DNA from 3 places in the Marinobacter sp. L-80 genome. Region 3 is predicted to be linked to each of the others. Evidence: predicted binding sites of a transcription regulator. Region 3 holds the regulator's gene; each other region holds the start of a gene.
What was found. The regulator FliA, encoded in region 3, starts transcription of late flagellar genes. The targets are predictions, from matches to a motif close to CTAAAGTTTNNNNNNNNNNNGCCGNTAA.
Positions count from the first base shown of each region.

Region 1: the regulator FliA is predicted to act here: its motif matches at 4,706-4,733, upstream of AC13E3_RS12140 (methyl-accepting chemotaxis protein).
Region 2: the regulator FliA is predicted to act here: its motif matches at 4,538-4,565, upstream of flgM (flagellar biosynthesis anti-sigma factor FlgM).

Region 1 is NZ_JBSXOI010000067.1:261,233-268,304, forward strand. Features, by position in the region: gene AC13E3_RS12130 (YbcC family protein) at 1-1,012, opposite strand, end outside; gene AC13E3_RS12135 (NADH-quinone oxidoreductase subunit L) at 1,012-2,586, opposite strand; gene AC13E3_RS12140 (methyl-accepting chemotaxis protein) at 2,713-4,638, opposite strand; gene AC13E3_RS12145 (hypothetical protein) at 4,933-5,526, shown strand; gene AC13E3_RS12150 (hypothetical protein) at 5,523-5,774, opposite strand; gene AC13E3_RS12155 (hypothetical protein) at 5,930-6,070, opposite strand; gene AC13E3_RS12160 (sulfurtransferase TusA family protein) at 6,178-6,417, opposite strand; gene AC13E3_RS12165 (hypothetical protein) at 6,410-6,535, opposite strand; gene AC13E3_RS12170 (formate dehydrogenase subunit gamma) at 6,532-7,072, opposite strand, start outside.
Region 2 is NZ_JBSXOI010000066.1:103,561-110,632, forward strand. Features, by position in the region: gene AC13E3_RS10845 (CBS domain-containing protein) at 1-70, opposite strand, end outside; gene mnmC (bifunctional tRNA (5-methylaminomethyl-2-thiouridine)(34)-methyltransferase MnmC2/FAD-dependent 5-carboxymethylaminomethyl-2-thiouridine(34) oxidoreductase MnmC1) at 144-2,042, opposite strand; gene AC13E3_RS10855 (peptidylprolyl isomerase) at 2,047-2,658, opposite strand; gene AC13E3_RS10860 (cyclic di-GMP-binding domain-containing protein, MshE-related) at 2,886-3,635, shown strand; gene AC13E3_RS10865 (flagella synthesis protein FlgN) at 3,674-4,144, opposite strand; gene flgM (flagellar biosynthesis anti-sigma factor FlgM) at 4,152-4,478, opposite strand; gene flgA (flagellar basal body P-ring formation chaperone FlgA) at 4,652-5,353, opposite strand; gene AC13E3_RS10880 (chemotaxis protein CheV) at 5,542-6,471, shown strand; gene AC13E3_RS10885 (CheR family methyltransferase) at 6,509-7,072, shown strand, end outside.
Region 3 is NZ_JBSXOI010000077.1:332,780-339,851, forward strand. Features, by position in the region: gene AC13E3_RS21085 (chemotaxis protein CheA) at 1-2,091, opposite strand, end outside; gene AC13E3_RS21090 (protein phosphatase CheZ) at 2,108-2,893, opposite strand; gene cheY (chemotaxis response regulator CheY) at 2,914-3,297, opposite strand; gene AC13E3_RS21100 (RNA polymerase sigma factor FliA) at 3,460-4,203, opposite strand; gene AC13E3_RS21105 (MinD/ParA family protein) at 4,235-5,047, opposite strand; gene flhF (flagellar biosynthesis GTPase FlhF) at 5,116-6,423, opposite strand; gene flhA (flagellar biosynthesis protein FlhA) at 6,484-7,072, opposite strand, start outside.

The DNA of each region.
Region 1 (7,072 bases), on a different contig from region 3:
CTTCCAGCGCACGACGATAGACCTCCGACCGAACATCGATGCAGAAGGCCGCCTGTAACTTCAGCGGCTGATCGTCCGACGAGGGATTTTCAGGCCTGGTAAGAAGCTTTTCAGCCATCTGTGACTGGTAGGCCGACTCAGCCTCTGTTTGCTGGCGCCAACCTGTGGTTTGAGATTGCTCGTGGGTCTGGAGCATCTCTGGCCAGCCATCCCACTGTTTGAGCCAGCGTTGTTTCAGTTCGGCAAAGATGGCCCCGCCAACGTGTTGGACGTGCCGCCATATGGCGAGCTCCCAGGCCAGTCGGATGGCCAGTAGACCCGGCAGCAGGTCTTCCTCGTGGCCACTGAGTCGCGCTTGCCACCGCAAGTAGGCGGCCCAGGATGACCAGCCGTTGATATCCAGGAGGAGCGCATGGGCATAATCTGGCGCATAGTCCGGTTGGGATGCCAGGGCTTCGAGGGCATCGGTAATCAGTTTTTCATGCTGATCCGGCAACACCTGAAACTGGGAGGGCAGGGATGGTTCTCCCATAACAATGGCAATGCCGCGGTCAGCCCGGGTCATTTGCAGCCAGCTATGGTAAAGGTCCTGGGCATCCGCCTTGAAATCACCGGCATCCAGACGCTGGAAATAGTCGCCGCAGAACTGGCTTATCTGATGCACAACTTCATCCTGCCAGCCTACCTGATGGGCGGTGTCGCGATTGCGATCCAGCTGGGCGCTCAGGTTCTGCCAGTGTTCGGGCATGCTGGCGGTCTCCGCGGCTGCCGGGCCGTTGCCCTGCCCGGCAAGCGCGGCCTGATTCTGGCAGCAGGTGCCATTGAGTGCCGCCATGCGCGAAGCGACCCTGGTGAATGGCAGGTCCCGCATTTCCCAGAACGGGTTCACGGCGATCATCTGATCCAATGGCCAGGAGGGCGCGATTCGCGCGCAGGCATCGGTGACGGCCGCCTGCCAATCTGGTGTATGAGTGGTTGCTTCGGTGGTGGCATTAAGGTTCGACGCTAACATTATGCGGACTCCCTGGAACCAGAGGTTGAAGACACGCTGACCACGGCTCGCGGCCGCACGACATCAGGCAGTTTGGCAGGCCATATTTTCAGGGTCAGACGGGTGGACCACTCATCGAGGTAGCCCGCGGCGAACAGGAACCGGTAAAGCCTGGCGCCTGCGGGTGAGAAACGGTGGTAGCGAATCTGGTAGTAGCCGCGTACCAGGATTGCGATAAGGGCCGCGACAAAAACCACTTCCAGCAGGCTTGCCTGGCTCTCCGGTGGGGCGAGCACCATGCCGAAGAAGGTTTTCTGAAGCCAGTACAATGCCCAGAAGGCGGCGCCGATAATCAGGCCACGCCCGACCGTTACAACGCCGCCCCCGGCCGACAGGAATTCTGAGAGCAGAATCGTCAGGGCGATGCCCGGGACAAGCCATGAAAACATGTGTGCTGTGCTGGTCTCATTGGACAGAAAAACAGTCGGCAGCATGAACAGGCCGGCCAGGGCGGCAGCGGCCAGCCACTGTTTTGCCCCGGGCTCATTGACGGTAACCAGGCGTTTTTTCATCGACAACTCAACGGTGTTGCCGGCGTTCAGGAAGGTGTGGGCCTTGTAAGCAGAATGGGCAACCAGATGCAGGAGTGCCAGCTCGTACAGCCCCAGAGCGCACTCAACCAGCATCCAGCCCATCTGGGAGCAGGTTGACCAGGCCAGTCTTACCTTGATGGAAATACGGGTCATCATAACAAGGCTGGCAAACACCGCCGTGGGCCCTGCCACTGCAAGCAGCAGCCACTGGGCGGCGCTTACTTCTGAAATAAGCGGTGCCATCAGAATCATCAGGAAACCGCCAAGGTTCACAACGCCAGCGTGAAGCAGGGCAGAAACCGGCGTGGGTGATTCCACCACCTGAATCAGCCAACCGTGGAACGGCATCTGTGCGCATTTGAGCAAAGCAGCCACGGCCATCAAAACCGCAGCGATCTGGGCGCCGGCGGGCACCTCTGTTGCACCGGATACCTGGACCAGAATCCGATCAATAAAGGGCGTGTCGTACTGGACATAAAGCAGAAGGAACGCCAGTGCCAGGCAGAACTCCGCAATTCGCGCAAAGATGAATTTTTTGTGCGCGGCCAGGGCGGCGCGCGGGCGATCAGGAAAGAACATCAGCAACTGGTGCAGGCTTACGCTGATGGCAATCCAACTGACGAGGAACACCAGCAAATGATTGGTGATGGCGATCATGGCAACGCTGGCGAGGATCACCTGAAGCCAGATCATAAATCGGCGCTGGCCGGGATCCCCCGCAAGATACCTCTCCGAGAAGCGTCCCAGCACCATTCCCAGCAAAGTGATAAGCAGCAACATGATTGAGGCCAGAGGCGCGTGACTGAACCAGACGCCATCGACCGGCCACCACCAACTTCCGATTGCGGCGGCCAAAGCCGATACAAAGGCAAGCTTGAAGGTCAATGACCGTGCGAGAAGGTTGCTCTGGTTGGTTGCCAATCCGGTCGCGACTGCTCCGGCACCGAAAAGCAGCGGTACCAGCAGTGAGAACAAGGATTCGATCGCCTGAACATCGAACATGCGAGGGCCTCGGAATCAGGAGTATTTAATACGCGTAGTATCCGAGGCTTTTGCTGTGAACAAAAATATATATATCCGATCGATTCGTTCGTTATTTAAGAATGATTGCCGGGTATGGAAACTGGGTCAGGTCCTGTAAGAGTCCAATTGAGACTTCAGTTTTTCCGCTAGTTGCTTCAACGTTTCTGCCGCCTCATTGGTTGATGCGGCGTTCTCCTGGCTGCTACCAGCCATTTGCCGAATGTGCTCAAGGCGCTGGTTGATGTCCTCAGAAACCTGGCTCTGCTGCTCGGCGGCGCTTGCCATTTCAATGTTGGTGTCCCGAATGGTTCGAACGCCCTCGCGCAGTGCCTCGATCGCGTTGCCGGTTTCGCGGATCATGTCGTTGGTTTCAGTTGCTAGCTGACTGCCCACCTCAATAACGTCGGTGACACCGGCAACGCCTTCCTGCAGGTGATTGATCTGGTCCTGGATCTCTTTGATGGACTCCTGGGTCCGACGGGCCAGGTTTCTGACTTCGTCTGACACCACCGCAAAACCTCTGCCGTGTTCTCCGGCTCGCGCTGCCTCAATCGCTGCATTAAGCGCCAGGAGATTAGTCTGTTCCGAAATGTTTTCTATGACGGAAAGAATATTGCCGATGTTATCCGATGCAGCTCTCAGCGAAGCACTGGTTTGCACTGAGCTCTGGTTGTTGTCGAGCTGGCTCTGTATTTTCGCCGTGGTTTTGGCAATGAGCGATTGGCCACTTTCGGCCAGACCATCCGCCTCTTTGGCAATGTTTTCAGCCCTGGAGGCGCTTTCGGCAACAGTTTGAGCGGTTGCTGTCATCTCATTCATGGCGGTTGCAACCTGCTCGGTCTCCTCGGTTTGTTGCGAGACGACGGTGGCGGAGTCTGATGCTATGCCCCTTAGACTCGACGAGGCCTCAAGCAGGCTTTCCGAGGATCTTTTGGTTTCTGAAATTGTAGTTTGTAACCGGTCTAGCAAGCGATCGAAGCCTTGGGCCATGACGTCCAATTCGCTCTTGCCGGTTGCATTGAACCTCACCGTCAGGTCGCCTTCGCCGCTGGCAATGTCGTTGATGGCATCGATCATTTTTTGGAGAGGTCGAGCCACAACCAGTTGTGCCAGGGCACTCAGGCAGCCGATCAGCACCAGTCCGCCGATCAGAATTGCCATGACCGTCTTGATGGTCTGATTGCGAACCATGGCTGCCACTTCGTCTTCCGAGTAGCCGGTGATAATCTGGTACCCCCAGGCATCGAACGCAGTACGTGCAAGGTTCCAGTCTTCCGGCTCAGATTCCAGCAGGTTTTGCAGTGGATCGGACTCAATGGAGCTGGAGTGCATGCGCAGTCGATTCTTGTCGTCCACCAGGGCGAGAAATCCTCTTTCCAGCAGGCTGGATGAGGTGATGTCCGCTTCAAGTTCTTCAAGGTCCGCTGAATAGCCCACATACCAGATGCCGATAATCTGGTTTGAGGCGTTACGGATAGGGCTGTAAGCGGTGAGGTAGGGATTGCCGAGAATATCGACCTGTCCGAAGTAGGCTTCGCCCCGGCTAATGGCCTGCCCGGCCGCGCCCGCCATATTCAGTTTGGTGCCGATGGCACGGGATCCATCGTCTTTCTTTACGTTTGTGGAAACCCTGACAAAGTCCTGTCCATCCCTGACGAATAGAGTGGCTGTGCCGTCCATGATCCCGGTTATGCCATCCACCAGGTCAAAGTTGTTGTTGATCATGGTGTCGCCGAGAAACAGTGCCGGAACGGGTTTGCCTGCGACCGGTTCGGTTCCCTGGATCCTGGCGGCTCCGAGTTGCTGGCCGCGTTCAATGAGCAGATTCAGCGAATTCTTCACCCGTTTTGACATGAGCTCGTCGGTGATGGAGAGCATTCCGGTGATCTCCTCGACAAGATCACTCTGCCTTTCAGCGACATCTGCCGTGATCGTTTTCTGCGTGTTTAAAGCGATCACAACGCTTGCGAGTATTGCGATGACCAGCAGAACAGCGGCAATCGAGACGATGAACAGTTTTCTGATAGACATGCTGATTCCCCAGAATCTATAAGCTTTACGGACTATTGGAGCACGCAAATTACTGCGATCTTTTTTTATATCGGCCGGGATCGATGCTTCCTTAATCATTATTGCGTCATTCGTGAATCATTCCAGAGATTACGACGCATATGTGCTGCCAAAAGAGCGGAAATGTCGCTCGGCAGGCACAGGCCTGGCTGCGGATTTGTAAAACCTTCTTGCAATCACCATATTTCTGCGTCCACGAAATGATCCACCGATGGGGCTCGAGCCTATCGTTCAATGGCCATTGCTGGACGACCCGTGCAAGAAGTGAAAACCGGAAAAGACCGAGGCAAAGAATTGGATTGTGAAAAAAAAGGCGCCTTCCTGGCTAGAAGGAAAAAGCATTCGACCCTGACCGCTGGGGTTTATTACCCGAAACCCGAAGCCATTGCGGCCGACTACTGGGGTGTCTTTGTTGATAATACGCCCTACATACTATTGGTGCCTGACGAAGATCGCAGTGCTCGCGAAAAGGCCGAGCGGCTGGCTGAATCAGCTAACTTCCGAACGTTGCTTGAAGCAACCCTGACAGCCTGTGAGCGGATTGAGGCGAAACCTGTTGATGGCCGCGCTGTGGATTGGGCCGAAAAGCTCACCGTGATCAGCGCCAGTCGCTCCGGAGACGTTGAGACGGGAACAAGAGAAATCGGCGAGATCAGGGCAATCCTGATGCCCGGTTGTCATCAGGCCGTGGCAGACACCCTGTGCATCGACGATACGCTGGCGACTGTGATCGATTCGAAATTTCCGCGAGTTTCGAATTTTGACGATCTTCCAGAACTTTCGGATCGAGACGTGAAAATGTCGCTGGGTAACCTGGAAGCCCGCAAGCATCCACGAGGTGGTCACTAGGGGCAGGTGCTCGCCGGGATTTCCGGAGTTTCCTGGAGGGGAATTGCGCAATCTTCCGGCAATGCGTCGGTCAGCTGCATCAGCAGATCTGTTGTGTGGCTCATCTGCTCGCTGAGTTGACTGTAATCAGTGCTCTGCTGATTCTCTGACTGCTGAGCGGCAAGCTGGTACTGCTTTTCGAGGATCAGGTCCTGCAGGAATCTTATTTGCCGGGCAGTCAGAATTACCGGTCGACTGTTGTCGCTCATTGTTTGGCCTTTTAGTCTGTATTAAATAGAAATGAGGGTAGGCTTACGGTGGTTTGCTTGCTATGGATCTGACGTTCCCGTGTTACATCAATGATCACGCTATTCCAGCATATGTCTCCGTTTTCACGCTGTTTGGGAGTGCCGGTACCACTCAGTCATTTCACAACACCGGATGCTGACTTGATCCGCCACTCGTGCCTCCAGAAGGTCATGGTTTCCGCAGCACCAGGAATCGACCGGGCCAGTCCCTCGACATTTTCAGGCATCATCATTTCCCACAGTGGGTCTGAACTCATCGGAATTCCAATTATTAGGAGTCCTAATTTAAGATAGGGGGTTGGCGCCTGATTTTCCAAGAGGGCGTGGTGAAGTGTAGGAAAAGATTGACGATTTCGATGCCGTTTTATGCCAGGGAAATGCGGTAACGAGTGACGCCAGCTTCTTCTTCTCTGGTCCATTCAATCCGGTGGCCGGTGATATCACAGAGGGCCTGAAGGTCCTTTCGGCCGGTGGGGTCATCCGCCAGGAAATCGACCAGTGTTCCGCCGGGCAGGTCTTTGGTCCGTTTTTTGAAGCGCAGGATGGGGAGAGGACATACCAGACCGACGGCGTCGATCTGGTATACCTCGGACTGATCAGTCAAGGCGAACGCTCTCTGCGCTGGTTTGTTCCGCCGACGACCAGCCAAATTGGTTCAGCACCATTGGTGCAGCCGTGGCAATGAGCAGGGCCGCGATAAAAGCCGAAATCATTACCTTCACGACGAACCTCCTTTGCCTTGTTTGGCTTCAACCTCAGCGACCCACAGATCGTGGTGTTGACGAGCCCATTCGAGATCAACCTGGCCGTTACCCATAGCGTCGAAGGCACCTTCCATGCCGACCGAGCCGATGTAGATGTGGGCAATGATGGCCAGCATCATCACAAACGCCACGATAGAGTGCCAGATGTTGGCATACTGCATCTCTTCGTGCGGCGTCAGCACTGTCGGCAAATCCGTTCCCAAAACAGTGTTCACGACGCCAAACGTCTTGGCAAACATTGGAATTTCAAACGGAAACAACAATGACAGGCCCGACAACGAGACTGAAAAACCCAGCAACATCACGGTCCAGAAAACAATTTTCTGACCGGCGTTGAACTTCCTCGCTGACGGATGGGCGTTGGTGAAGATGCCGCCGCCCACTTTGAGCCACTGCCAATCGAGCTTGTTGGGGATGTTGTGCGCCACCCACATGAAGAAGGTCATCACCAGCCCCAACATAAAGGCCCACGCAATGTTGTTGTGAAGCCATTTG
Region 2 (7,072 bases), on a different contig from region 3:
GCCTTGCCCGGAATGTTTCCGGTAGCCGGGTTCCGACCGGGCGGCCGGGTTCGCTGACAAAAATGGACATGGGTTCTCTCCGTGACTATGCCACCATTTCGATGGTTATCGGCAGTCTGACCGGAAACTTCAGCTGGAGTTTATTACGAAACCACCACATTCGTCTGATAGAGGCGTCGGGTTTCAAGGCGTTTGGCCAGGTTCGCGGGAAGGCAGGGAGGTTGTCCGGTGAGCAAGTCAGCCAGATATTCGGCCAGGAGCGGTGCGTAGGTCAGTCCTTTGCTGCCAAGGCCAGTAAGGAGGTAAAGGCTATCGAGATCGCCGCTCTCGCCGTCGAAAACGGGTCCGGCCACCGGCTGGTAGTCATGGGTGGTGCATCGGAAGGCAACCCGGCCACTGAGTTCCTCCCCGCGAAGCGCATCGCTTTCATCGGAAAACACCGCAGGCAGCATCGAGCCGAGTTCGTCGATGTTCTCGTTATGACTTTCCACGGTGGGCAATGGGTTGTTATCACGTAGATCGAAGGTTGCGCCGGTTACGGCAAACTCGCCCAGTGCAGGGTTCAAATACCGGTTACCACAGATAACGGCCGTTGGGCCTCTGAGAGCTGTCGCTGGCAGGTGGCTAACCTGGCCACGAATGGCTTTCAACCGGAAACGACCCTTTGTCGGGATAAGCTCCGGGCTGAGATGGCCCGAGCAGATGACCACCCGGTCAGCGGTGATCGATCTGTTGTTTTCCGTCGAAATGCTCCATGTGCCGTCCGAACGCCGAAGATTGTTGACCTCGCTATGGAACACCGTGGATATCAGCGGGTGGTTCGCCAGTTCCTTGCAAAGGTTTGCGGGTTCGAGCCAGCCACTGCCGGGGAACCAGAGCCCGCCCGATTCCGTTGGCACGCCTGTCAGGGCGCTGGCCTGTTCCCGGGTCACCGGGTAAAAGATACTCCGGGGGTAGTCGTTCCTTTGGAGAAACCTCCGCTGCCGGTCCGCTTCCTGGGGATTGTGGGCCAGCTGTAGCAGGCCGGTCGGATGCCAGTGCTGGTCGCGCCAGTTGTGGTAGAAACGCTGCGCGAACGAGAGTGCTGTGAGCGCCAGCTCGGTCTGGTCGTTGAACTCTACGCCCAGCTTCACATACAGGGCGCCCTGGGCGTTGCCCGAGGCTGCTGCACCCGGGCCATGGGCGTCGATCAGTGTTACCGGGTATCCCCGGTCTGCCAGGTTTCTTGCCAGTGCGCAGCCGGCAACACCTGCGCCGATGATTAAGATCGATTCCTGTTGTTCCGTGGGAGCCGTTTTGATGGGTGCCGGGTTCTCCGCGACAAGAACGCCTTTCAGCATATCCCGTTTGCGACCGTATCCGGCGGTTTTTTCCATCCGGAATCCGGCCCCCATCAAGGCCCGACGAATCCGGCCAACGGAGGTAAAGGTCGCCAGAGTTGTACCCGGCCTGCTGTGTGCACGGATCTTGTTGATGATGTTTTCCAGCCACATATCCGGGTTGCGGGACGGAGCGAACCCGTCCAGAAACCAGGCGTCGGCTTGAAAATCCAGGGATTGCCAGGCGTCGTTAATGTCGCCGAAAAATAGCGTCAGTCGAACCTGCCCCCCGGCCAGGACCAGCCTGTGTACCCCACGCACCAGGGGTGGGTAATGCAGAAGCAGTTCGTCGGCCAGCGCAGCCAGTTCGGGCCACTGTGCCAGGGCCCGGGCCAGGTCCTCGTGGGTGAGGGGGAAACGTTCAACGGAAACGAAGTGCAGCGTCGCCGCATGGGCCGGAGCGTGTCGCTGCCAGGCTTGCCAGGCGGCGAGAAAGTTCAGGCCGGTTCCAAAGCCGTTTTCGGCAATAACGAAATTGCCGCCCTCGGGAATCTGTGCGAAACGTTCGGGCAACTGGTTGTGTTGCAGGAAAACGTAGCGTGTTTCCTCGAGACCATTGTCACGGCTGAAATAGACATCGCCGAACCGGATGGACTCCGGGACGCCGTCGTGCCAAGCCAGTTCAGCGGGCTCTATTCCGGGCGGCAGGGGAGCACGGTCCACGGTGTCAGCCTTTGGGGTCGACCACGGTGACGGTTTCGATGATCACAGGTTCAACCGGCACATCGGCCATCCCCTGTTTGCGGGTGGTCTGTTTGCGGGCAATGGCATCGACAACGCCCATGCCCTCGATCACCTTGCCAAAAACCGCATAACCCGGGCCGCGAACTCTGGCGTTCAGGAACCCGTTGTCGGAAAGGTTTATAAAGAACTGGGACGTGGCGGAATCAGGCGCACTGGTGCGAGCCATCGCAATGGTTCCACGAAGGTTCGGCAGTGTCTCTTTCGCTTCATTGCGGATAGGGGCCCGAGTGGACTTGCGGGAGAGATCCCGGGTGAAACCGCCGCCCTGGATCATGAACCCGGGTATAACCCGATGGAAGATGGTGCCGTCGAAAAAACCGTCTTCGGCGTACTGCAGGAAATTGTCGACCGTTTCGGGCGCAACATCCGGGCGAAGCTGAAGCTCGATAGCGCCTTCACTGGTCACCATGCGGACCTTTGGAAGTGGATCACTGGCCGGCTGCTCATTGGTTTGCGCCTGCACCGCGGCAGTCGGCATGAGCAGGGCGAACGCCATAAGCAATACGGGAGTCACAGTTTTCAGGGGTTTTACCATGTTTGTCATTTGCAGCCGTTCTCCGTGTTATTAGCAGGTGTGTTTCCTGCGACAATTCGGCGAATTCTGTTATCAGGTGCCAGATCTTACCAGATGGTGATGGTAAAACGGGCACTGCATCCACGCACATCGTTGTGTGATCGGCTAACCTTCCCGATATCGGAAGTCATGGATCACACTGGCCGGGCCGGGTTGTACGGTTTTCACTGTTTAAAAGGAGACACTGGGTGAGAATCCGTCAGGGATTTGAAGAGAAATCACGCCTCGGGCGATTGCTTATCAATCGTGGGTATCTGTCTGAGGGGCAGGTCAACGAAGGCCTCAGGCTTCAGCGCGAAACCGGACAGCGCCTGGGTGAGGTATTTATCCAGGCGGGCTGGATCAGCGAGAAGGAGCTGCATCGTGTCCTCAAGCACCAGTCCCGCTATCGCAACGCTGCCGCCCTGGTAACAGCGGTCACGCTGCCATTCCAGCCCCTGGTAACCTTTGCGGCCAGCAATTCGGCCGAGGCGTCACAGGCAACGCTGGAAGCCGGCGAACTTTATGAGAGAGGCAATCTTGCCCTCATGAGTGAAGCCGAGCTGGCGGCGATTTCGGGTCAGGGCGATCCGACCCTGCTGCAGCGCATTGGTATTGTCAGCAATATGGCGGAGAACCCCGCAGGAAATGGGGAGCAAGGCACCGAGGCATCCGCAGATGTTATTGAAGGTCTCAAGCTTTCCGCCAATATCTTCGTGCCGGTTCTGAACTTTCTGGATTCAGATCTCAGCATTTCCGGCGTGCACTATCGTGAAGGGGAGCCACGTTATCGGGTAAGAGAAGATGGCGCCCTGATGCTGGCGTTCCCTGAGCGCATCGAGGAAATCCGGATGGACAATATACGGGTTACGGGAGGCCAGGGAGCTTCAATGGGCAACGTGAGCATTCACGACATCCGGTTTCATCCCGACTCCCAGATGACCATCTACACCCGATGAAGTGGAAAGCATGGCTCGGCAGAGCCATGCGTCCGGGCTCAGGCGCTGGCGAGCACCGTGCTGCTTGATACCGTGGTCTGCTGACCCTGTGCACCGTACAGCTTTTGCTGGCCGGTGGCGCCGCGAAAAATATCGGTGAGTCTCGACAAACGCTTTTGCAAGTGGCTGATCACGCGACCATTGGTCTGGTTCAGCGTCTGACAGGTTCGCAGCTTCTGGTCCGCTTCCTGCCAGAGTTCGAAGAGATCCGAGAATCCGGCGCTGCGAATAAAGCGGGAAGGCTCGCCACCTTCGGGGCGATATCCCATTTGTACGAGCGTTCGGATTTTCTGTTTGGCGCGTTCGCGGACTGCACCGAGGAGATCGTTCTTTTCTCTGGTCAGGGCGTCCAGCTGGCGGAGGTCGGAATTCGCAAGGCAGGTCTTTTCCTTGCCAAGAACGTCAGCCAGTGTTTCAAGCTGGCTGATATCCTGGGAAAGAAGGGTCTTCAAATCATCAATTGCGGCCATGGTCTACTCACCCGAAAATGCTTTCATCCATCTCAAGCATTTTCTGGGCCAGCTTCTCGGCGTCAATCTTGTACGTGCCATTTTCAAGGGCGGAACGAATCTGCTCGATGCGGTCGTCATCCATATCCGGATAATCGCCCAGCTTTTGTTCGAGCTGCTTCAGGTTCTTGGCCTGATTGCTCAGGCTGACGTTCTCACCACGGGCCCCCTGGGCCTGTGTCTTCGCCTGTTCGTTGGATGCCGGCTGGGTATTCTGTGCGCCGGAGCTTTTGTCGGCCGTGGTTCTCTGGGTGTTGACCTGGCCGGGGCCAATTCCATTTAAGTCAACTGACATATCTGTACCTGCTTGCCTGTCGCGCCACGAATGCGGCGCTTACTCGAGTTTATGTCTTCTTAACGGCGGCGCCGCGAAAACCTTTAGTACTTTTAGCACTTTTTTTCATCTGCGTTTACGACCGGTTTTGCGGCATTCACTTGCCGCTCCGGCAAGCCTCTGCCGCACGCGGCTCACATCGGAATTTCCACGTGGCCCGGCGCGACAACGCTGGCTCTTATCGTGCGCGATGAGCGCAGGTTCTCAACCAGAACCTGTTCGCCAACGCTGGCGCTTGCCAGGGCTTTGCCCCGGGAACGTACTGAAAATCCACCGGTTTTGGCGGTGATGATAACATGATCGCCCCGTTCGACCGCATTCGGGGCCGAAAGCATGTCTGGTGTAACGAGCGAGCCGGCATTCACTGCGCGCCGCACTTCCATGCCAATTGCCTGCTTCGAGTCCGTAATCACGCCACGTCTGGATGAATTGATTTCAACAGACTGTTTCGCAAGCAGCCCTTCGGTTATTCGCTCTCCACGTGTGAGTGGCCTCGCTGCCACCAGGGCTGGCCCATGGATAGAGACTGAAGCGGTGACAAACATTCGCCATGGACGGGTTCCTTCGCAGGCTACCTGCAACGACGGGCTGGTGCTTTTCCATGGATCCCCGCTGAACTCTACACTCAAAGGCTTTTCGCACTCGGCGAGAGCGAGGCGGCTGTCGATGGAACCGGGTTCGAAGGAAACGGTGTAGCCATGCTCGGCCTGTTCAGACGCAAAGCTGTCCAGAAACGCCAGGGTCGCTTTCTGAATCTGTTCGGCCGTCGTTCCAGCAAGGAGCGGCGTGCTCAGGCCAGACATTAGCAGTAGTAGGGCGAAATTCGTGATGCGCATACGTATCAGTTTGTCCTATGCTGTCAACAACAGGGCAGAAAAGCCCGAATCAGGCTAAGGATTCGGTAAAAGTGGCCGTTAAATGGGCTGACCCACCCCTGATATGACGGGTTTCCGTCGATCAGGCTATTATTCAGTGAACAGCAAGATATATGCCGTTGTAATTCCGGCAAGCCAGGAGAATCGAAATGGCAGGGGTTTTGGACAGTGTCAACCAGCGCACTCAGATGGTCGGAAAGAACCGCCTCGAGCTGCTTCTATTCCGTCTCAGGGGGCGTCAGATCTACGGGATCAACGTGTTCAAGGTGAAAGAGGTTCTGCAGTGTCCGAAGCTGTTCTCCCTGCCCAACAGCCGCCCGGTCGTTCGAGGCGTAGCCCATAGCCGGGGCGAGACTATCCCCATTATCGATCTGAGCATGGCAATCGGTCTGCCCGGTATCCCGCAAGAAGAGCTCTCCACCAGTTTCGTCATCATCACTGAATACAATCGCAAAACGCAGGGTTTCCTGGTGAGCGGTGTCGAGCGAATCATGAACATGAACTGGGAAGAAATCCTGCCGCCACCCAAAGGTGCCGGCAGGGATGTCTATCTAACCGCTGTCACGAAAATAGATGATAAGCTTATTGAAATCATTGATGTGGAGAAGATTCTTTCAGAAGTTTCTCCGCTTGCGGAGGACGTGACCGAAGCCGTCCTGAGTAAGAGCGCGGAGCGCGTGCCCGGACATCTACCCGTGTTGGTGGTGGATGATTCGTCCGTGGCCCGGCGCCAGATACAGCGGTGTCTCACCGCAATCGGCATGGAAGTGGTGCTGAAAAATGACGGCAAGCAAGCATTCGAATATCTGAAAGAAATAACGGCGGACGGTTCGCGGGCCAAAGATCACTTCTCATTGATCATCTCCGATGTCGAGATGCCGGAAATGGATGGCTATACCCTGGTTACCAAGGTGAAAAGTGACCCGGCCCTGGCAGATATGTTTGTTATGCTCCACACCTCACTCAGCGGTGTGTTCAACCAGGCCATGGTGAAAAAGGTCGGGGCCGACGACTTTATGGCAAAGTTCAGTCCGGACGAACTGGCAGAGCGGGTGATGGAAATCATCGACCAGGGTTGATGGAGCCGCTCAAAGATTCACTCAGAACAGAGACCCAATGAAAGCGGAAATAACGCCACAGGAATATGAAGCCTTCAAATCGTTCCTGCAGGATGCCTGTGGGATTTTACTGGGCGAGAACAAACAGTACCTGGTAAAAAGCAGGTTGCGCAGGATTCTCGAAGAGAACAGCCTGAGCACCCTGGGTGAACTCCTTGAGCGCCTCAAGCGTCCCGGCCGGGGCGGCCTAAAGGAAGTGGTCATCGATGCGATGACAACCAATGAGACGCTGTGGTTCCGTGACAATCATCCTTTCCGGATACTTCAGGAAAAGCTGCTTCCTGAATTCGCTGAACGCAGTTCGGGCCAGCCTCTTCGGATCTGGTCGGCGGCCTGTTCAACCGGCCAGGAACCATACTCCATCGCCATGATCGTGGAGGAGTTCCGGCGGGCAAGGCCCGGCAAGCTTCGCGATGTGAAAATTACTGCCACTGATATCTCCAAAAGCGTTCTCGAAGTCGCCCGCAAGGGCGAGTACGAGATGATTGCCATTGGCCGGGGCCTTTCACCGGAGCGACAAAAGCAGTTTTTTACCCCGTCCCTCAATGGTGGCTGGCAGATC
Region 3 (7,072 bases):
GGTAATAGTGGCACCGGCCATGCCTGGCGTACCCTGGAGCGCTCGCCCAAGGGGCTTGATAACCACTTCTTCCTGACCAACCAGCTGGTCGACCACGAACCCGACCTGCTTGGTACCCATGGCCACAATGACAACATGGGCGTTATCGGGCACCTCCTGGCCAGCACCGCCACGAACCAGCCAGCGCTTGATATGGAATAGCGGGAAGACTTTATCCCGAACCACAATGCACTCGCGCCCATCGACGATGTTGGTCTTGGTCAGGTCCAGATGGAAAATCTCGACCACGTTGACCAGCGGCAACGCAAAGGATTGATCGCCCAGCATGATCATCAGGGTGGGCATGATGGCGAGCGTCAGCGGAACCTTGATGACAATGCGAGAGCCCTTGCCCAGCTCGGATTCGATGCTCAACTGGCCATTGAGCTGGCCAATCTTGGTTTTCACCACATCCATGCCGACGCCACGTCCGGACACATCCGAAATCTGCTCCTTGGTGGAGAATCCGGCGGCAAAAATAAGGTTGTAACACTCCGAATTGGTCAGCCGGTCCGCGGCGTCCTGGTCGTAGATACCCTTTTCGACTGCTTTGCGGCGCAGGACTTCCGGATCCATGCCCGCGCCGTCATCCTCGATAAACAGCAGAATATGGTCTCCCTCCTGCTCGGCAGAGAGGGTAACCGTGCCCTGGCGTGGCTTCCCGGCCTTCTCGCGGACTTCCGGAGCCTCGATCCCGTGGTCCACCGAATTCCGCACCAGGTGAACCAGCGGATCAGACAGCGCTTCAACCAGGTTCTTGTCCAGATCGGTTTCCTCGCCATGCATCACCAGGTTCACCTCTTTCTTGAGGTTTCTGGCGAGATCGCGCACAACGCGGGGGAACCTGCCGAACACCTTTTTGATCGGCTGCATGCGGGTCTGCATGACGGCGGACTGGAGATCAGTCGTAACCACATCCAGGTTGGATACCGCCTTGTGCATGTGTTCGTCTTCACTTTCAGCACCCAGACGCTGCAAGCGGTTACGCACCAGCACCAGCTCACCCACCATATTCATGATGTCATCGAGCCGCTTGGTGTCGACACGAACCGTCGTTTCCGCGGCCGGGGCATTCTCGCGAGCAGGCATCGCCGGTGCGGCAGCGCCTTTGGCCTCCGGCTTCTCGGCCGGCTTCGATTTTTCGGGCTTTGACGTGTTTGCTTTCGGTGAAGCCGGCTCTTTTGAAGATGCAGGCTGTTTCGGCGCTGAGGGCTGTTTTGGAGCTGCAGGCTCTTTCGAGGCTGAAGGCTCTCCGCCCGCGGTCGGGCTTCCGCCCTTGCCGTGAAGATCGTCCAGCAGTTTCTCGAATTCGTCGTCGGTGATCAGGTCGTCGCCGCCAGCAGATCCGGCCTTGGCAGCCGGCTTTTCTTCTTTACCAGAAGCCTCTTCCTCGCCAGCTGGCGCACCGGCAAACTGACCTTTTCCGTGCAGTTGGTCCAGTAGCGCTTCGAATTCGTCGTCGGTTATTTCGTCGTCTCCAGAACTTTCCTGGTCACCGCCGGCCGATCCGGCGCTCGAAGCCGAGGAAACCTCCGCTGATTTCTCGTCCTGCAGTGCGTCCAGAAGCTGTTCGAACTCGTCGTCGGTGATGTCGCCACCGTCTTCTGCCGGTTCGCTCTCTTCCTGCTCAGGTTGAGCGGCAGCGGCCGGTGCCCCCTCGCCTTCAGGCTGGGCCAGGGCATCCAGACGGGCAATAAGTTCGTCCGGAGCCGGTGTCAGCTCCTCATGATTGCGGACCTGCTCAAACATGGCATTGACGTAGTCGAGTGCTTCTAGAACCACGTCCATCAGTTCGGAATCCACCTTGCGCTTGTGATTACGCAAGATGTCGAAAACGTTTTCCGCGGAATGGCAGCAGTTCACCAGCGCTTCAAGCTGAAGGAAGCCGGCTCCGCCTTTCACGGTATGGAAACCACGGAAGATGGCGTTGAGCAGATCACTGTCGTCAGGATGTCGCTCAAGATCTACCAACTGCTCTGACAGCTTTTCGAGGATCTCGCCGGCTTCTACGAGGAAGTCCTGCAAAATCTCTTCATCAGCATCAAACGCCATGCGTTACCCTCATTATTCAGAAACCGAGACTGGACAACAGGTCGTCTACGTCGTCCTGCCCCGAAACTACATCTTCACGCTCATCGGCCTTGATCTGGGGCCCGACGCCCTTCTCTGCAGACTCTTCTTTTTCTTCAATCTGGTGCACCGTGCCCGTGAGCTGGTCCACATGACTGGCCATCACCACCAGGCTGAGCATCTGCTCCTCAACCTCTTTCACAAGGGCGGTGACCTTCTGGATGACCTGACCTGTCAGATCCTGATAATCCTGAGCCAGCAGGATTTCCGACAGGTTGCTGTACATGGTGTCGGCATCGGTTGCCATGCTGACAAAAAAGCGATCAATCCGGCCGTACAGCTCGCGAAACTCAGCCGGCTGCATTTCCCGGCGACGCAGGCGCTGCCACTCATCACGCAACGCGGCGGCCTCGTCTCTGAGGGCATTGGCCACCGGCATGGTTTCCTCAACCAGGTCCATGGTCCGGTTGGCTGCTTCACCGGTCATCTGCACAACGTATTCGAGACGATCAGAGGCATCTGTCATCTTTGACAGTGCTTCCTGTTGCTCGGCGTTACGGGGATCAATCTGGAAGTTCCGGATTGCTTCGTGCAGGCTCCGCGTCAGCCGCCCTACCTCACGGTACAGACCCTGATCCCTGACTTCGCTGAGTTCATTGATCAGGGTCATGGCTTTGGCATAATCACCCGCATCAACACTCTCGGCCAGTTCCGCTGCCTGCCGCTGGAGCTTTTCCGTCACCTCCGGTTCAAGGCCCCGATGGTTCTTTTTGCTATCGCTCATGAGAGCCATCCGACCTCTGGTTACTGGATTCTTTCAAAGATTTTCTCAATCTTTTCCTTGAGCACGGCAGCGGTGAACGGCTTGACCACATACCCGTTTACGCCTGCCTGGGCAGCGGCAACGATCTGGTCGCGCTTGGCCTCAGCAGTTACCATCAATACCGGCAGGGTTTTCAGATTCTCGTCCGCCCGAACGGCCTTGAGCAGGTCGAAGCCTGACATGCCAGGCATGTTCCAGTCGGTCACCAGAAAATCGTATTTGCCGCTTTTGAGCATTGGCAGTGCCGTGTTGCCGTCGTCAGCTTCATCGGTGTTGGTGAAGCCAAGATCACGCAGCAGGTTCTTGATGATCCGTCGCATTGTGGAGAAGTCGTCCACAATGAGGATTTTCATGTTTTTGTCCAATGGGACCTCCAGTTAGTAACACCCGGAATTCGTTTGACCTTTGCGTTCAAAGTCTAGCAGGCCGCTGTTTTAACCGCTTATTGTCGGACCTTTGCTTCGGTTGTAAAGCATCGGTTACCAAAAACTACAGACTACCTCGTTGGCGACACAGACTGAACGCGGTCAGTTGTCCGATTCCTGACGCCAATCCGAGAGCCGTCCCCGAAGGCGCAGGGCTGCCTGGCTGTGAATCTGGCTTACCCTGCTCTCACTGACGCCGAGCACCGCGCCAATCTCCTTGAGGTTCAGTTCTTCCTGGTAGTAAAGGCTCAACACCAGCTTTTCCCGCTCCGGCAGGTCTTCAATCGCCTCAGCGAGGCTCCGCCGGAAGGCATCGGAGGACAACCCCTCAAGGGGATTATCCTGCGTCTCTGTCTGTTCTATCGGCAGCTCTCCGGATTCATTGAGCTCGTCGAGGCTAAAAAGTCGACCGCTGTTGGAACCGGAAAGGTAGGAGTGGTATTCGGGCAGCCCCATACCCAGCTCTTCGGCCACTTCCTGGTCGTGGGCTTCGCGGCCAAGTCTATCTTCAACGGCCTTGATGGCCTGGGAAATGCGACGGGCGTTGCGATGCACGGAACGGGGGACCCAGTCACCCTTGCGGATTTCGTCCACCATGGCGCCGCGAATACGGATACCGGCGTAAGTCTCGAAGGTAGCACCTTTGGTAGAACTGTAACGCTGGGCGGCCTCGAGCAGACCGATCATGCCGGCCTGCATCAGGTCTTCAAGCTGGACGGACGCCGGCAGGCGAGCCATCAGGTGAAGGGCAATTTTCTTGACCAGCGGCGCGTGCTGCTCAATGAGCTGAGCCGGCTTCTGCGCACTTGACTGGTTATAGATTCCGAGGTTTTTCGCCAATGTCATGTATCCGGTTTTTTGTTTGACTGGATCCGATTCAGACTTCGACGAGCCGCTCCACAAAAAATTCCAGATGCCCACGGGGCGAGGACGGCAACGGCCAGCTATCTACCTTGTCCGCCAGCGCCTTGATGGCCAGTGAAGCTTTCGCCCTGGGATAGGCGTCCAGCACCGCACGCTGCCGCTGAACCGCTTTCTTCACGGCCTCATCGTAGGGAACTATTCCTACGTATTGTAGTGCCACATCGAGGAAGCGCTCGGTGACCCGGGTCAGTTTTTCAAACAGATGCCGGCCTTCCTGCTCATTCCGAACCTGATTGGCAAGAATACGGAAGCGGTTGGTTCCATAATCACGGTTCATCAGCTTGATCAGGGCATAGGCATCGGTGATCGAGGTCGGCTCGTCGCAGACAACCAGCAGCAGCTCCTGAGACGCTCTCAGAAAACTGACCACTGACTCGGAAATCCCGGCGGCGGTATCAACGATCAGGACATCGATCTGATCACCCAGTTCGCTGAACGCATTAATCAGCCCGGCATGTTCCATGGGGCTGAGCTGGGTCATTCGTTGGGTACCGGAAGAGGCGGGGACAATCTTGATGCCACCGGGTCCATTCACCAGAACGTCCTTCAGATCACAATCGCCGGCCAGAACATCCTGGAGGTTGCGATTGGCAGTGATGCCCAGCAAGACGTCGATATTGGCCAGCCCCAGATCGGCGTCGAGCAGCACCACTCTCAGGCCTTTCTGCGCCAGGGCAATTCCGAGGTTCACCGACACGTTACTCTTGCCGACACCACCCTTTCCGCCGGAAACTGCAATCACCTGTACCGGATGTGCTCTGCTCATACTGTTTTTGGTCTCTCGCCACGTTTCGCCGGCTTTGTCTCCGACGCCTGTTGTCAATCTGTCCGGTCTCAGGCGTGCTCTTTCAGGCCCTCTGCGACCGCTTGCTGTTGCTGGAGTGTTTTCAGCCGATCCACGGCCAACCGCACCAGCGGAACGGCTTCTGCGTGGTGCAGGTCTTCAGGAATCTTCTGGCCGTCTGTGTAATAGGCTACCGGCAGACCGGTTTCCATCACAAACCCGAGAGACTCGCCCAGCGTCAGGGCCTCGTCGATTTTGGTCATCACACAGCCCGCAAGATTTGCCATCTTATAGCAATGCCACACGGATTTCATGATGCGAGGCTGACTGGTTGCCGAGACCACCAGATGGGTTTTGATATTGTGATGGCTGCGAGCCAGTTCGGCCAGCTGTTCCTGATAGCCTTTGTCCGCACTGGTCAGTCCGGCGGTATCAATCAGCACCAGATGACGGTCTGACAGCTCGTCCAGAATATCGTCCAGACTGTGGCTCTCATCCACGACCCGAACCGGCACATTCAGGATCCGACCGAACACGAATAACTGCTCGTGCGCCGCCACCCGATAGCGATCCGTGGTCACCAGTGCCACCGAGTCGGAACCGTGTTTGAGCACGTAGCGCGCGGCCAGCTTGCCAATGGTGGTGGTTTTCCCGGACCCTGTCGGACCCACCAACGCGTAGGCGCCGCCCTCATCCAGCCACTCCATGCGGGAGGTCCGAACCCCGGTACACAGCATTTTCAGGGACTGCTTCCAACCGTCTTCCAGGCGCCCCGCCTTGTGACGACGGGAAATTGACCCCGCCAGATCACTGCCGAGGCCGAACTCCTGCAAGCGCTCGGCAAGCCTCTGCTGCACGGCGGTGGTCGCAGAAACCTCCGGCTCCTGTTGCGGCCGATGGCCCTGCATCATGTCTTTGAGCGAGCTGATCTCGGCCCGCATCTGCGCCAGCTCATCAGAATAGGCTTCCCTCGGCGCCTGTGGCAGAAGTTCAATATCACCAAAACCACCGCTCACCTCTTCCTGAATGGCAGCGAACGAACCGGCGTAGCTCGCGCCCTGCGATGCCCGCTTTTCCCGTACTTCACGGATGCGGTCCCGGGACCGGCTCAGCTCGTCCTCAAGACGCCTGTGCTGGTCGGCCTGCATCTCGGCCAAGCGGGACCCGTTGGTGGCTTCTTCTGCCTGGTTGCCCAGTCGCTGGCGCGCCATATTCTCGTCATAATCCAGCGCCGTCACAATTTCGACACCGCCGTCGACCCGACGATTGGAAAGGATCACGGCGTCCGGCCCCATCTGTTCACTGACCTGCTTGAGCGCCTCGGCCATGGTCTGAGCAAAAAACCGTTTTACTTTCATGATGCCTCTTCCTCCACCGGCAACGCCGTGCCGGCGCTGTCCGCTCTGTCATCCGCGCCGTTACTGGCCAACGGACGCCACGATCGTAATCTGTTTGTTATCCGGAATTTCCTGGTACGAGAGCACATGGAGCCGCTCTACCCCGTAGCTGGCGAACTTCGCCAGCACCGGCCTCAGGGGCCCGGACACCAGCAGAATGGCTGGCTTGCCGAGCATCTCCTGACGCTGGACGCTCTCCTGAAGCGAGCGCTGGAGTTTTTCAACCATATTCGGCTCCAGAACCAGGCCAATATCTTCCTGTCCGCCGGATTGTTGACTCTGCTGAACAGACTTTAGCAATAACTGTTCCAGATCCGGATCCAGGGTGATCACCGGTATCTCTGATTCGTTGCCGCAGATACTCTGGACAATCATCCGGCGCAGGGACTGCCGCGCAACGGTGGTCAACAGCTTCGGATCCTGACTCTTCGGATGCACGTTCACGATGGCCTCGGCAATGGACCGCATGTCTCGGATCGGCACTTCTTCCTTCAGGAGGTTCTGCAGCACTTTCAGCAGCAGACTGATGGATACGGTGGTGGGTACCAGTTCCTCGGCCAGCTTCGGAGAAATCTTTTCAAGCTGATCCAGCCATTTCTGGACTTCCTCA